One region of the Chryseobacterium sp. JK1 genome, then DNA from elsewhere that is predicted to be linked to it. Evidence: riboswitches for the same ligand, from Rfam matches in the RefSeq annotation. Region 1 holds a riboswitch; each other region holds the start of a gene.
The links. A riboswitch is a leader RNA that binds a small molecule or an ion and turns the genes downstream of it on or off. The one in region 1 is predicted to bind cobalamin.
Positions count from the first base shown of each region.

Region 2: linked by a shared signal. The riboswitch ahead of ACQ76T_RS12235 (acyl-CoA thioesterase) and the one ahead of ACQ76T_RS00990 (T9SS type A sorting domain-containing protein) in region 1 are both predicted to bind cobalamin.
Region 3: linked by a shared signal. The riboswitch ahead of ACQ76T_RS12890 (TonB-dependent receptor plug domain-containing protein) and the one ahead of ACQ76T_RS00990 (T9SS type A sorting domain-containing protein) in region 1 are both predicted to bind cobalamin.

Region 1 is NZ_JBODRU010000001.1:194,217-197,989, reverse strand. It holds gene ACQ76T_RS00995 (T9SS type A sorting domain-containing protein) at 1-1,010, shown strand, start outside; cobalamin riboswitch at 1,337-1,526, shown strand; gene ACQ76T_RS00990 (T9SS type A sorting domain-containing protein) at 1,630-2,910, shown strand; gene ACQ76T_RS00985 (T9SS type A sorting domain-containing protein) at 2,919-3,773, shown strand, end outside.
Region 2 is NZ_JBODRU010000001.1:2,693,732-2,697,504, reverse strand. It holds gene ACQ76T_RS12245 (XAC2610-related protein) at 148-846, shown strand; gene ACQ76T_RS12240 (HD domain-containing protein) at 848-1,438, shown strand; gene ACQ76T_RS12235 (acyl-CoA thioesterase) at 1,634-2,017, opposite strand; cobalamin riboswitch at 2,133-2,312, opposite strand; gene ACQ76T_RS12230 (hypothetical protein) at 2,347-3,147, opposite strand; gene ACQ76T_RS12225 (ATP-binding cassette domain-containing protein) at 3,178-3,773, opposite strand, start outside.
Region 3 is NZ_JBODRU010000001.1:2,845,287-2,849,059, reverse strand. It holds gene ACQ76T_RS12900 (helix-turn-helix domain-containing protein) at 1-1, opposite strand, end outside; gene ACQ76T_RS12895 (T9SS type A sorting domain-containing protein) at 166-1,479, shown strand; cobalamin riboswitch at 1,650-1,826, shown strand; gene ACQ76T_RS12890 (TonB-dependent receptor plug domain-containing protein) at 1,861-3,687, shown strand; gene ACQ76T_RS12885 (YncE family protein) at 3,707-3,773, shown strand, end outside.

The DNA of each region.
Region 1 (3,773 bases):
CCAAGAAAGCCTATTTCATCGCTGATTTTAACGATAATAATACTCCAACTTCTTATGCATGGGGATATCGTTTTGATTCCAATTCTTTAACGATGGAAGATATGATCACGGCTATTGCTGCCGCAGAACCTAAAATGGAGATTGAAATCCCTTCAGGATTTCTTTACAGCCTAAGCTATAACCATCATATTCCAAGCCTTGATGACTACTGGTCTACCTGGTCAGGAACTACTTCTGAGGCTATGTCATTTAATAACGGGGTTAATAATGATCCACTAATTGATGGGAAATGGTATGGGGTTTCTTATGGTTATGATCCTCCTTCCCACCCTTCTACTCCAGTTCCTGCCTACAGCTCTTTATGGTATACTTCTTCTCAGATCACCAGCTGGATTGGGACAGGTAACAATAAAAGTCTTGTAGTTATCGATTTCGGAACAGATGGTACTGCTGGTACTGCCAATTCTTTTGTATTCGGAATCAGGTATAACGGAACTATAACTGCGGAACAGGCTTTACAGCTGATACAGTCACAGGCTTCTTATTTTAATTATACATCCGCCAATAACCAAATCTCTAATCTGACACTGAATACATTTACAGGAAATTCTGCAGGAGCCGGAAACTGGAAATTATACAAGGGAAAAGATCTTTCAAGCTGGCAGGCAAAATCTAATCTTTCTCAGATTCAATTAAACAATAACGACTGGATGGGATTAAGCTTTGGGCAGAGAAGACCTATTACTCCTACAGAAGCTGCGAATGCTACATTAGGGGTTGCTTCTGTGAATAAAAAAGTATTCCATATTTATCCCAATCCGGCAAGTGACTTTATCCAGATTGAAACCTCTGAAAATGTGAAAGAAGTGAATATATATTCTGCTTCTGGCCAAAAAGTGATTACAACACAAGCAACAAAGATTAATATTCAGGCATTAAGCTCAGGAATTTATTTTGTAGAGATTAAAACGGCTAACCAATCCACAATACATAAGATTGTAAAAAAATAGAGATACATTACCGTATTTCTATTTTAATTGATATCGCTGACCAACCTTTTCCAATATTTTGATGGTTTAAGGAGGACAGTATACAACAAGACTTTCTCAATTTTTGAGGAAGTCTTTTTTCCGTTATGAGATTTCATTTTAATAAAGAACTTATAAAATGAATAGATCATACGTCACAATCTTCTTTATTTTAATACGAAAAACCTAACAACAACCCATAACATATTGATAATTTCGCAAAAACAGTTGTGAAAAAATTTATTTAATGTCAGAAAAGCCTAAAAATCAGATATAATTCATAAAAAATCACTTATAATTTATGTGATATATTTGCAGCGTTTTAAGGTTGAACACTGTTCATTAATAGGGAATCAGGTAAAAATATTATTTAAATCCTGAGCTGTACCCGCAACTGTAAACTATTCAACTTATAGTACATGACACCACTGGACCCAAAATCCGGGAAGGTAGCTATAAGATGTGAGCCAGGAGACCTGCCTTATACCAATTTCAACTTTCGGGAATAAAAGTTTATGAAATAAAAATCTCAACAGATTTTTTCATGAATGTTTTGCCCTGAAGTGAAGTTTCGGGAATAAAACTTTAATTTAATAATATCATGAAGAAAATCTATTTTCTTATTCTTGCATTTGTCATTTCTTTTGCAAATGCTCAAACTGAAGGAGTCCTGGTACTCAACGAAGGCGGCGCCGGAAGCAATAATGCTGAAGTATCGCTGATCTCCAACCAATCGGTTGTTACCAACAACTATTATAAAACACACAACAATAATGCGGCGTTAGGAGATACTGCACAGGACATTAAAATTTTTGGTGATAAAATTTTTGTAGTTCTTAATATTTCCAATCAGATAAAAGTTCTTAATAAATCGGATTTCTCTTTGATTACCACTATTACATCCAATGTTAAAAACCCAAGATACATTGCCTTCAGTGGGAATAAATTCTTTGTAACGAACTGGGGAGCAAGCGGCGGACAAACCAACTATGTAGCTGTTTATGACCTCAACACTTATACCCATCAGGCTAATATCACGGTTGGAGAAGGACCTGAAAAAATCTACAGCAAAGACAATAAACTGTATGTTTTGCTAAAAGGAGGTTTCGGAATCAACCATTTTATGGATATTATTGATGCAACCAGCAACTCAGTTTTATCAGAAATAAATGTAGGAGATTTTCCACACAGTATTTTTGAAAAAGATAACCTTCTTTACATCATGAGTTCCGGAAATCCTTATGTTTCCAATTCTTTTGGAACTTTTACGGTTTACAATACAACCACTCAGAGTGTTGCTTCCACTACAACATTTCCTGCCGGAACAAAACCAGCTTATATGGATACGGATGGTACGAATATTTACTATGTGAAAGATGCTTCTATTTATAAAACTTCTATTGCAGCACCTTCTTTTTCGACCAATGCAATTGCAACTCCTCCTATTACAGTAAACAGTTATGGTTCAGCTTATGGATTTAACATCGTTAATAACAATATCTATATAGCGGATCCCCAAGGCTATGTTGCTCCTGGAAAAATCTACATGTATAACTTACAGGGAACATTACAAAATACTTTTACAGTAGGCCTACTTCCTAATCAAATTATTGCTTACAACAGCGCATCTTCAAGTCTTTCAACCGTTGAAAACATAAAAACATCTAAATTGTCACTATATCCAAACCCTGCGAGTGACAAATTCTATGTACAAGGCTTAAACAGTGGAAACGTTCAGGTTTATGATGCGAATGGCAGAATGATCATCAATACTCAGTACACTCAAAACGGAGTTGATGTAAATAATCTTCCTAAAGGAGTATATGTTGTAAAAATCACTGATAAAAACAATAGCTTCAGCGAGAAACTAATCATCAAGTAAGATTTACAATGCAAAAAATAGTAAGCTTTATATGTACCTTTATCGTTGGTTTGTGTTTTGCCCAATTCACTGCCAATGACGTAAAGTTCTTCGTGGGAACAGGTTCTCAGATCGCCTATTTTGTAGCAGACTTTAAAGATGGAACGGATGACAGATCATATGCCTGGGGAGTAAGGTTTAATCCCGGACAAGATATAACCGGAGCTCAGATGCTTGAGATGATCAAAAACGCAGAACCTGCTTTTGATTATAATGCAACCTTTAATAATGGTTTTCTTGATAAGGTAAGTTTCAATAACCATTCACAGCAATCCACACCAGATTGGTGGAGCCTATGGACTGGTGACAGTACCAGTAGCTGGGGTCTGGGAGGATGGATGAACAGCGGAACTATTGTAGATGGTAAATGGTATGGTGCAAGCTACGGATTCAACAATCCTACAGCACAGGCACCTGCTACCCCTATTGCCGCTTACGGTTCTTCATGGTATAATGCCTCTCAGATTACCCATTGGATAGGTATCGGGGCTAATAAAAGCTTAGTGGTTGTAGATTTTGGAACGGATAATGCTAATGGAACTGCAGATTCTTTTGTATTCGGAATCCAATACAATGGAACCATCACTGCTGAACAAGCTATGCAGATGATTGCTGCTCAGACAAGCACATTTAGCTATACTTCAGCGGCCAATCAGGTTTCTTCTTTATCATTAAATTCTTTTTCCGGAACAGCCAACGGAACCAATTCCTGGAAGCTATACAAAGGAAATAATTTGTCAAACTGGAAAAGTAACGCCAATCTTTCAGCAATCACATTGAGTAATAATGAATGGTTTGGATTAAGCTTCGGGCAGAGAAGACCC
Region 2 (3,773 bases), 2.5 Mb from region 1:
AAAGCATATAGCGGGAAGCAGCTTCTCAGAAATGTATTTAAAGAATTTTAATGGTTTCAAATGCTTCAGATAATGGTTTTGAATTTTGTGATCGGTATTATGATTCGTATTTTTGCTAGGAAAACACCTAAATCATTTACTATTACTATGAATATTTTAAATAAGTATAGGCACTTATCAGCTTTTATGCTTCTGGGACCCTTATGTTTCGCGCAATATCAGTTTGAAGTTAAAGATGCATCCAAAAATTACAGTGCCGTTATTCAGATAGAAGATTGCCTTGATGGACGTTGCGGCGGTAAAGGAACCGTAGAATTGTTTGATAATAAAAATACAAAAATTCAGACGTTTACCTCTGATGATCTTATCGTGTATCTTGCAGAGAACAGAAAACTCTTGTCTGGAAAAATGAATTCATTAACGAAGGAAGAAAGCCCTATTGTTATCAATGATTTTAATTTTGACGGTAGTGAAGATATCGCAATAAGAAATGGTAATATGGGAAATTATAACGGAGCGTCCTATGATGTATATGTTTTCAATAGTACCCGGCTAAGTTTTGTGAAAAGTAAGGAACTTACAGAATTAGCTTCCAATGCTTTGGATATGTTTAACGTAGATTCCGAGCGCAAACGTCTTATTTCTTATGGAAAATCCGGATGCTGCAATATTTTTACCATAGAATATGCCGTTATTCCTAATAAAGGACTGGATAAGGTTCTGGTAAAAGAAGAAGACAAAACGGAAGAAGATCGTGTAAAAGTAACCATCAAAGAAAAAATAAAAGATAAATGGGTCACCAGAAAGAAGGTATACTCATTAGAAGAATATAACAAAGAAAAGTAAAATGAAGATTCAGAAAGAGATTGATTTTATCCTGGCAGTAGATGCCTTGAAAAATGTACAGCGAAGAAACTATAATGCCGACGATTCCAGAAGAGAAAACACCGCAGAACATTCCTGGCAGATTGTTATTTTGGCACAGATCCTGTATCCGTACGCCAAAAACCGAGAAAATATTGATCTGTTGAGAGTGATAAGAATGCTTTCTATTCACGATCTGGTAGAAATAGAGGCTGGTGATACTTTCCTTTTTGATGAAAAAGCAATGGTAGGTAAGTTTGAGAGAGAAAAAAATTCTGCACAGAAGATTTTCGGGATTCTTGATGAGCCATTGCGTACAGATTTTTTCAATTTATGGCTGGAATTTGAAGAAGAAAAAACTCCGGATGCCGTATTTGCCTGTTCTATCGACAGAATCATGCCGTTTATTCTGAACTCGCATACCTCCGGAAAAAGCTGGACAGAAGCCGGGGTTACAGAAAAACAAATCAGAAATATGCTTGAAAATGCTATAAAAAGAGCTTCTGATGAAATGGGAGAGGCTTTTGATGTATTACTGAGCAGAAGCCTGGAAACAGAAAAAGTGGTGAAATAAAATATTGTATACATAAACATTGCTCAGTATCTGGGCAGTGTTTTTTTATGCAACATATGTAGAATGATTCTTCAGTTCAATAAAAAAATCAATAAAAACCAAATGCCATAAAAATTCTGGAAATCTAAAGCTGTACTCTGGAAACCGTAGAGAAAACTGTCAAATTCTGGAATAATTATGGCAAAAAAATCAAATTTATAGTATTTGGATTGGTTTTTTGAATTCGTCAATAGCTACGAAAGTGAAATCACCTACAATCGCTTTTTCTCTTTCATAAGAATACATCTGCTCGGTGAAAATTTCTACATTAACTTTCATACTTGTTTTTCCAACATAAGAAACTTTGCCGATCAGCTCTACAATAGTTCCTGCAGGAATCGGCTTTTTAAAATCGATTTTATCGCTGCTTACCGTTACCACTCTTTTTCTTGCAAAACGGGTAGCTGTGATAAAGGCAACTTCATCCATCAGCTGCATTGCTGTACCTCCGAAAAGAGTATCATAATGGTTGGTTGTGTTAGGAAAAACCGCTTTAAAGATTCTTGTTTCGGATGTTTCAATTCTTTCTTCTGTCGTCATATTTCATTATTAATTAAAGCGAAATGAAATTGTATCAAAACAACAGAATAATGACAGGAATCTTAAAAATCCCTGAAACAATCCATCAGATCAACAAACTTCAGATCGCGAAAGTTTTTTGTTTAAGAAATAGGCAGGTCTCCTGACTTGTAACATCTTTTATCTCCTTCCCATGCCCCGCACAGTGGATCTTTGATAAAGATTACAGTTACTTACAGTTGCGCGACAGTCCGTGATTTTCACACGATTCCCTTTTAATTTGCGGTTAGGCAAAACCAATTTCTATGATGAATAAGTGTTAAACTTTTTCGGGTGCAAAAATAATGAATTTATTCCGGATTATGGTAAATAATCTGACTGATTACTCTACCTTTTTTGATCGTCCAAAGAGTTGTGTATCTGTTCTCTCCCGTACCATTGATCATATAAAGGAAAATGTTATCATTGTCAAGTGCTGTTACTCCAACATTCTCAAAATCCATAGTGGGCTGGAACATATTTTTGATGGCTTCTCTTACAAAAACAGAACCTCTTCCCGGCTGCTGTACTCGGATGGATTTGATTTCTGTCATTCCTTCAGGAAGATCATTACCAATTCCCCATGGTTTTACTTTGTCAATAGTAAGAAGTTTTCCTTCAGCATCTTTTTCTTTTTTACGGTATCCGGCATTGGAAGGGTAGACGTCAATAACGACTTTGCTTCTTTGGGCTGTAGGTATTTTAGGATCAGAATTATCTGTAAAAATGAGTGATCTCCCGTTTTTAGATTTGGAAGGAGTATAAGCAGGAAGCTGATCAATATAAGCAATACGCTCTTTATTTACCATTCCTTCTTTATCAAGAGTTTCATAACGCACAAAAGGTTTGTCGTCATCCTGTTTTTCAGGATATTTGATCCAGATCCATTCCGTTTCTCCGGGAGCTGGCTTTACATATACAAAAACATCACCTTTACGCATGCGGATCTTATCTACGATTTTTCTGTAATTATCCTTGTGTACACGTACATTGGCATATCCTTCTTCTGCTTTTACCACTCCAAAAGGAACTTTATTCTGGCCTTTAACAAAAGCTAAAGAAAAAATACTGAAAACAGACAGATAAAATGCTTTGTTTATGAAAGTCATCATGAAAATTTTTTGATCCTTCAAATATATAAATTAAATGCTGTTCGGAAGATAATTATATTGACGGAGTTCCTGTAAGTTTTGTATTGGTTTTAAATATCCATTAGAAAGCAGATATATTTTATCCGAGATATCCATCACATCCTGATAATGATGATCAGAAATAATAAAACCTTTATTTTTTGATTGGGAGCGGATGATTGCTTTTAATTCATCAACAACTTTTGGAGCAAGGCTGTGAAAGGGTTCATCCAGCAATATAAAATCAGCTTGAGAATAGGTGAGAAGCATTACTTCGATCATTCTCAGTTCTCCGGAAGACAAATTTCTGGGTTTTTCATTGAGAAACGGTGAAAGAAGTGGAGAATGCAGAAGTTGATTCGCATATTCTCGCTTACAGAAAAGATGAATCAGTTTTGCTACCTTTTCGCCTTTAGGCAGAAAAGAATGTTGTGGAAGATAAGCAATTCTGTTTTTTCGATCGGAAATATTCTTCAGTACTTTATCATTCCATCGTATAAACTGAGTATCGCTCCCCATGACGCCGGAAATAATTTTAAGAAGAGTAGATTTTCCGGAGCCGTTTCTTCCCAATATACCTGCTATATTTCCGACTTTGCACTCTATGT
Region 3 (3,773 bases), 2.7 Mb from region 1:
TGAAATCCATCTTCAAAATGAGGTTTTATTATGTGTTTGATTATTAAGTTTTTACTGTTTAAATTCTTTTAAAATTCACGAATTCTGAAAGCCAATTTCTTTTAATTGGGTAAATATAATATTAATATTGTTTTCGCTAAATCAAAATGCTAAATATAACAATATATGAAAAACTTTTACAAAATGTCAATGAAAGTAGTAGCGTTCTGTTTCTTCTTAAAAGTTGGAATGGCAGATGCTCAGCTTACCGTAATGGGACTTGGTAATTATAATGTAGGGGCAGTTTCCAATAATGGTGTTGTAAGTATGCATACCAGTGCGGGCGCTATATTCAAATGGTCTGCTGCTGGCGGATTGGTACAGATTGGATCAATCTCAAACGGATATCCTGCCTCAGGAAAAACGGTAGTTTCTAATGACGGAACTAAAATAGCATCTACGATTACAAATTCTACTACGGGTTTTAATGAAATATCAACGTATGATATTACCAATTCTACCTGGACCAACAGAGGTGGGCTTGTTCCTACAGGTTGGGATGGCAGTGTAAGTTCTACCTGGGGAATGTCGATAGACGGAAGTACCATTGTAGGATTGGGTTATCTTACTGCAGCCAATGCTCATGCGGTAAAGTGGGACGCGGTAAGCGGAGTTATAGATTTAGGAAGTATGGTTGCCGGAAGAAGTTCCAGAGCAAATGCAATAAGTGCTGCAGGGACAGTAGTAGTAGGATGGCAGGACGAGGCAACAGGAACAAGAAGCGGGGCTAAATGGATAGACGGAGTAGAAAGTTTTATTACAGATAATAACGGGAATAATGTAGGGGAAGCAGGAGGTGTTTCTGCAGACGGAAATACAATAATTGGAGCGGCAAACCCTAATCCTTATGTTTGGAATACAGTTACGGGGCTTACTTATATAACACATCCTAATGCATCATTCAGCTTTAAAGGGGGTGCAACAGGTATTTCGGCTGACGGATCTACCGTTATAGGTTTTTATAGAGCATTTGGGGCTCCGCCAATGTCGGGGGAAGGCTTTATCTGGACTCAAGCCGGAGGTCGTATTAATCTGAACGATTATGCCACATCATTAGGAATTGCAACCAACGGTGTCTCTATGGGGCTTCCATTGGCAATTTCCCAGGATGGAAAGAAGATAGCAGGGGTAGGTACTAATGCATCCAATCAGATTGTTGGGTTTTACCTGGATCTTTCAGAATTTTTATCTGTGAATGATATTGTTAAAGAGAAAGCTGTGACGGGCATCTATCCAAATCCTGTATCAGATATTTTATACATACAAGGAACAGAAAAAATAGAAAAAGCAGAGATCTACAATATGGTAGGGCAAATCGTAAAAACTTTTAGTTCTATACATAATCAGGTGGATGTTTCATCTTTATCTAAAGGAAATTATATCCTTCAGTATTCTTTGAAAGGAGGAAAGATGGAATCCTATAAATTCATTAAAAAATAAATTCGGATATAGTTTTAAATTCATATCATCAATAGTAAAAGTGGGATTTTACATGGCTGTTTTCAATATTGAAAATGGCCATTTTTCTATATGATATTGAGATGAAATGAAGGAAGAATAAAAGTATTGATCATGATCTCAGGGATCTTTGGCAAATAGATATAAAAAGCTATCTTTGCAAGAAATTTGGTTTCCAGTGTATTGGAATGAAAAGGGAATCGGGTGTAACTCCCGGACTGTCCCCGCAACTGTAAATCGCAACAAAAGTTTCTGCAAACAACCACTGTGTATCACGGGAAGGTGCAGAATGCGAAAGTCAGGAGACCTGCCAGAATCATAATCATAAAAAACATATTGCTTTCGGAGGAAAAGTGCATTAATATGAATATAAAAAGATCTTTAGTACTGCTTTTTTCATCGTATGGTTGTTTTCTTTTCGGGCAAGAGAAAGTCATTGATACGATTTACATCTTCGATAACCAGATGAATAGAGTGAAGCTCTTTCACCCTGTGAAAACCATTTCTCCCGAAGATACTGAGAAAAATTCCACCAATCTTTCCGAACTGCTGAGGTTTCAGTCGCAGGTTTATATTAAGGAAAATGGCCGTGGTGCTGTTTCTTCACCGTCTTTCAGGGGAACTACTGCACAGCAGACCGCCTTTGTATGGAACGGAATTAATATCAATTCTAATTTTTTAGGACAGGGAGATATCAACAATATGCCTTTGTTCGGATATGATCAGATTGGAATAAAAGCCGGCGGCGGAAGTGTCATCTACGGAAGTGGAGCAGTGGGCGGAAGTATTCATATGAACAATACCCTGGATTTTAATAAAGGGTTCCATGGTTCATTATTTTCAGAAGTTGCTTCTTTTAATACTTTTAATAACTTTCTTAAAGGTTCTTACAGCAATGATAAGTTCAGTTTTAAAGCTTCGGGAAATTATTCTGTAAGTGAAAACGATTATAAAGTAAGTGACCTGAACTACATCAACAGGAACGGAAATTACTACAATACATCCTTCAACGTAGGGGCTTCCTATAAAGTAACCAACGAGCACAAGGTATCATGGCAAAGTCAGTTTTTTGACTCTTCGCAGCATTACCCAGTATACGAAGAAACAGCAACCAAAACAAAATATAAAACCCAAAGTGTAAGAAGTCTTATTGCCTGGGACTGGAATAAAGCAAAATTCAGTAACGCATTCAAAGCGGCATATACCGAAGAAAACTTCCAGTATTATGGAGATTTAAATCTTCCTAAATCCAGCGGTGGTACAGGGAAAAATTATATTGTAAAAAATGATTTCAACTATTTCCTGAATTCAAAATGGAATGTGAACCTTATTGGAGAATTTCAGGTGAATAAAGGGGAAGGTTACAAAAGTGGAATAACGAATGTAAGCCGAAATATAGGTTCTGTTTCTGCCTTATTGAGGTATTTTGCAACGAAGGATCTGCGCTTTGAAGGGGGATTCAAAAAAGATTTTGTAGAAGACATCAGTTCTCCGGTTTTGTTCTCATTCTCCGGAAAATGGAACACTTCAAAATGGTATAATGTAGGACTTAATTTGTCTAAAAACTTCAGATATCCTTCATTTAATGATATCTATTACGAACCGGGAGGAAATAAAGATCTGAGACCGGAAACTTCTGTTCAGGTAGACATGAACCACGAATTTAAAGTAGGAAGTTTTAAACTGAATGTGTCTCCTTACTTTTTGGAAGGAACCGATCTTATTGTATGGATGCCAACAGCTCTGGGATATTGGCAGGCCTTTAATGTCAACAAAACAGAATCTTACGGATTGGAGTCTCAGTTGTCTTTTAATAAACAATTCGGAAACCATAAAATAGGAATAAGTGCAGGATATTATTATACCAAATCGATAGATAAGGAGTCTAAGAAACAATTAGCTTATATTCCAATGCACCGTGGAACAGCCAATTTGGATTATGAATATGGTTTTATCAAATTGTATGCTCAGGCACTTGTGAATGGCCTTACATATACAGGAACGGATGAAAAAAGAGATACGGCGATTGATCCTTATTTTATTTTAAATACAGGAATTTCGGCAACAGTTTCAAAGAAATATACTCTAGGTGTTAAAGTGAATAATATAACAAACACTTATTACAAAACAGTTTCTTTTTATCCTTTACCTAAAAGAAATTATGGAGTGTATGCAGCCATTAATTTTTAAAAACTAAAATTAATATATTATGAGAGTAACTAGAATTTTAACGGTACTATTTGCATTTGTATTGTTATTTAACATTTCGTGTAGCA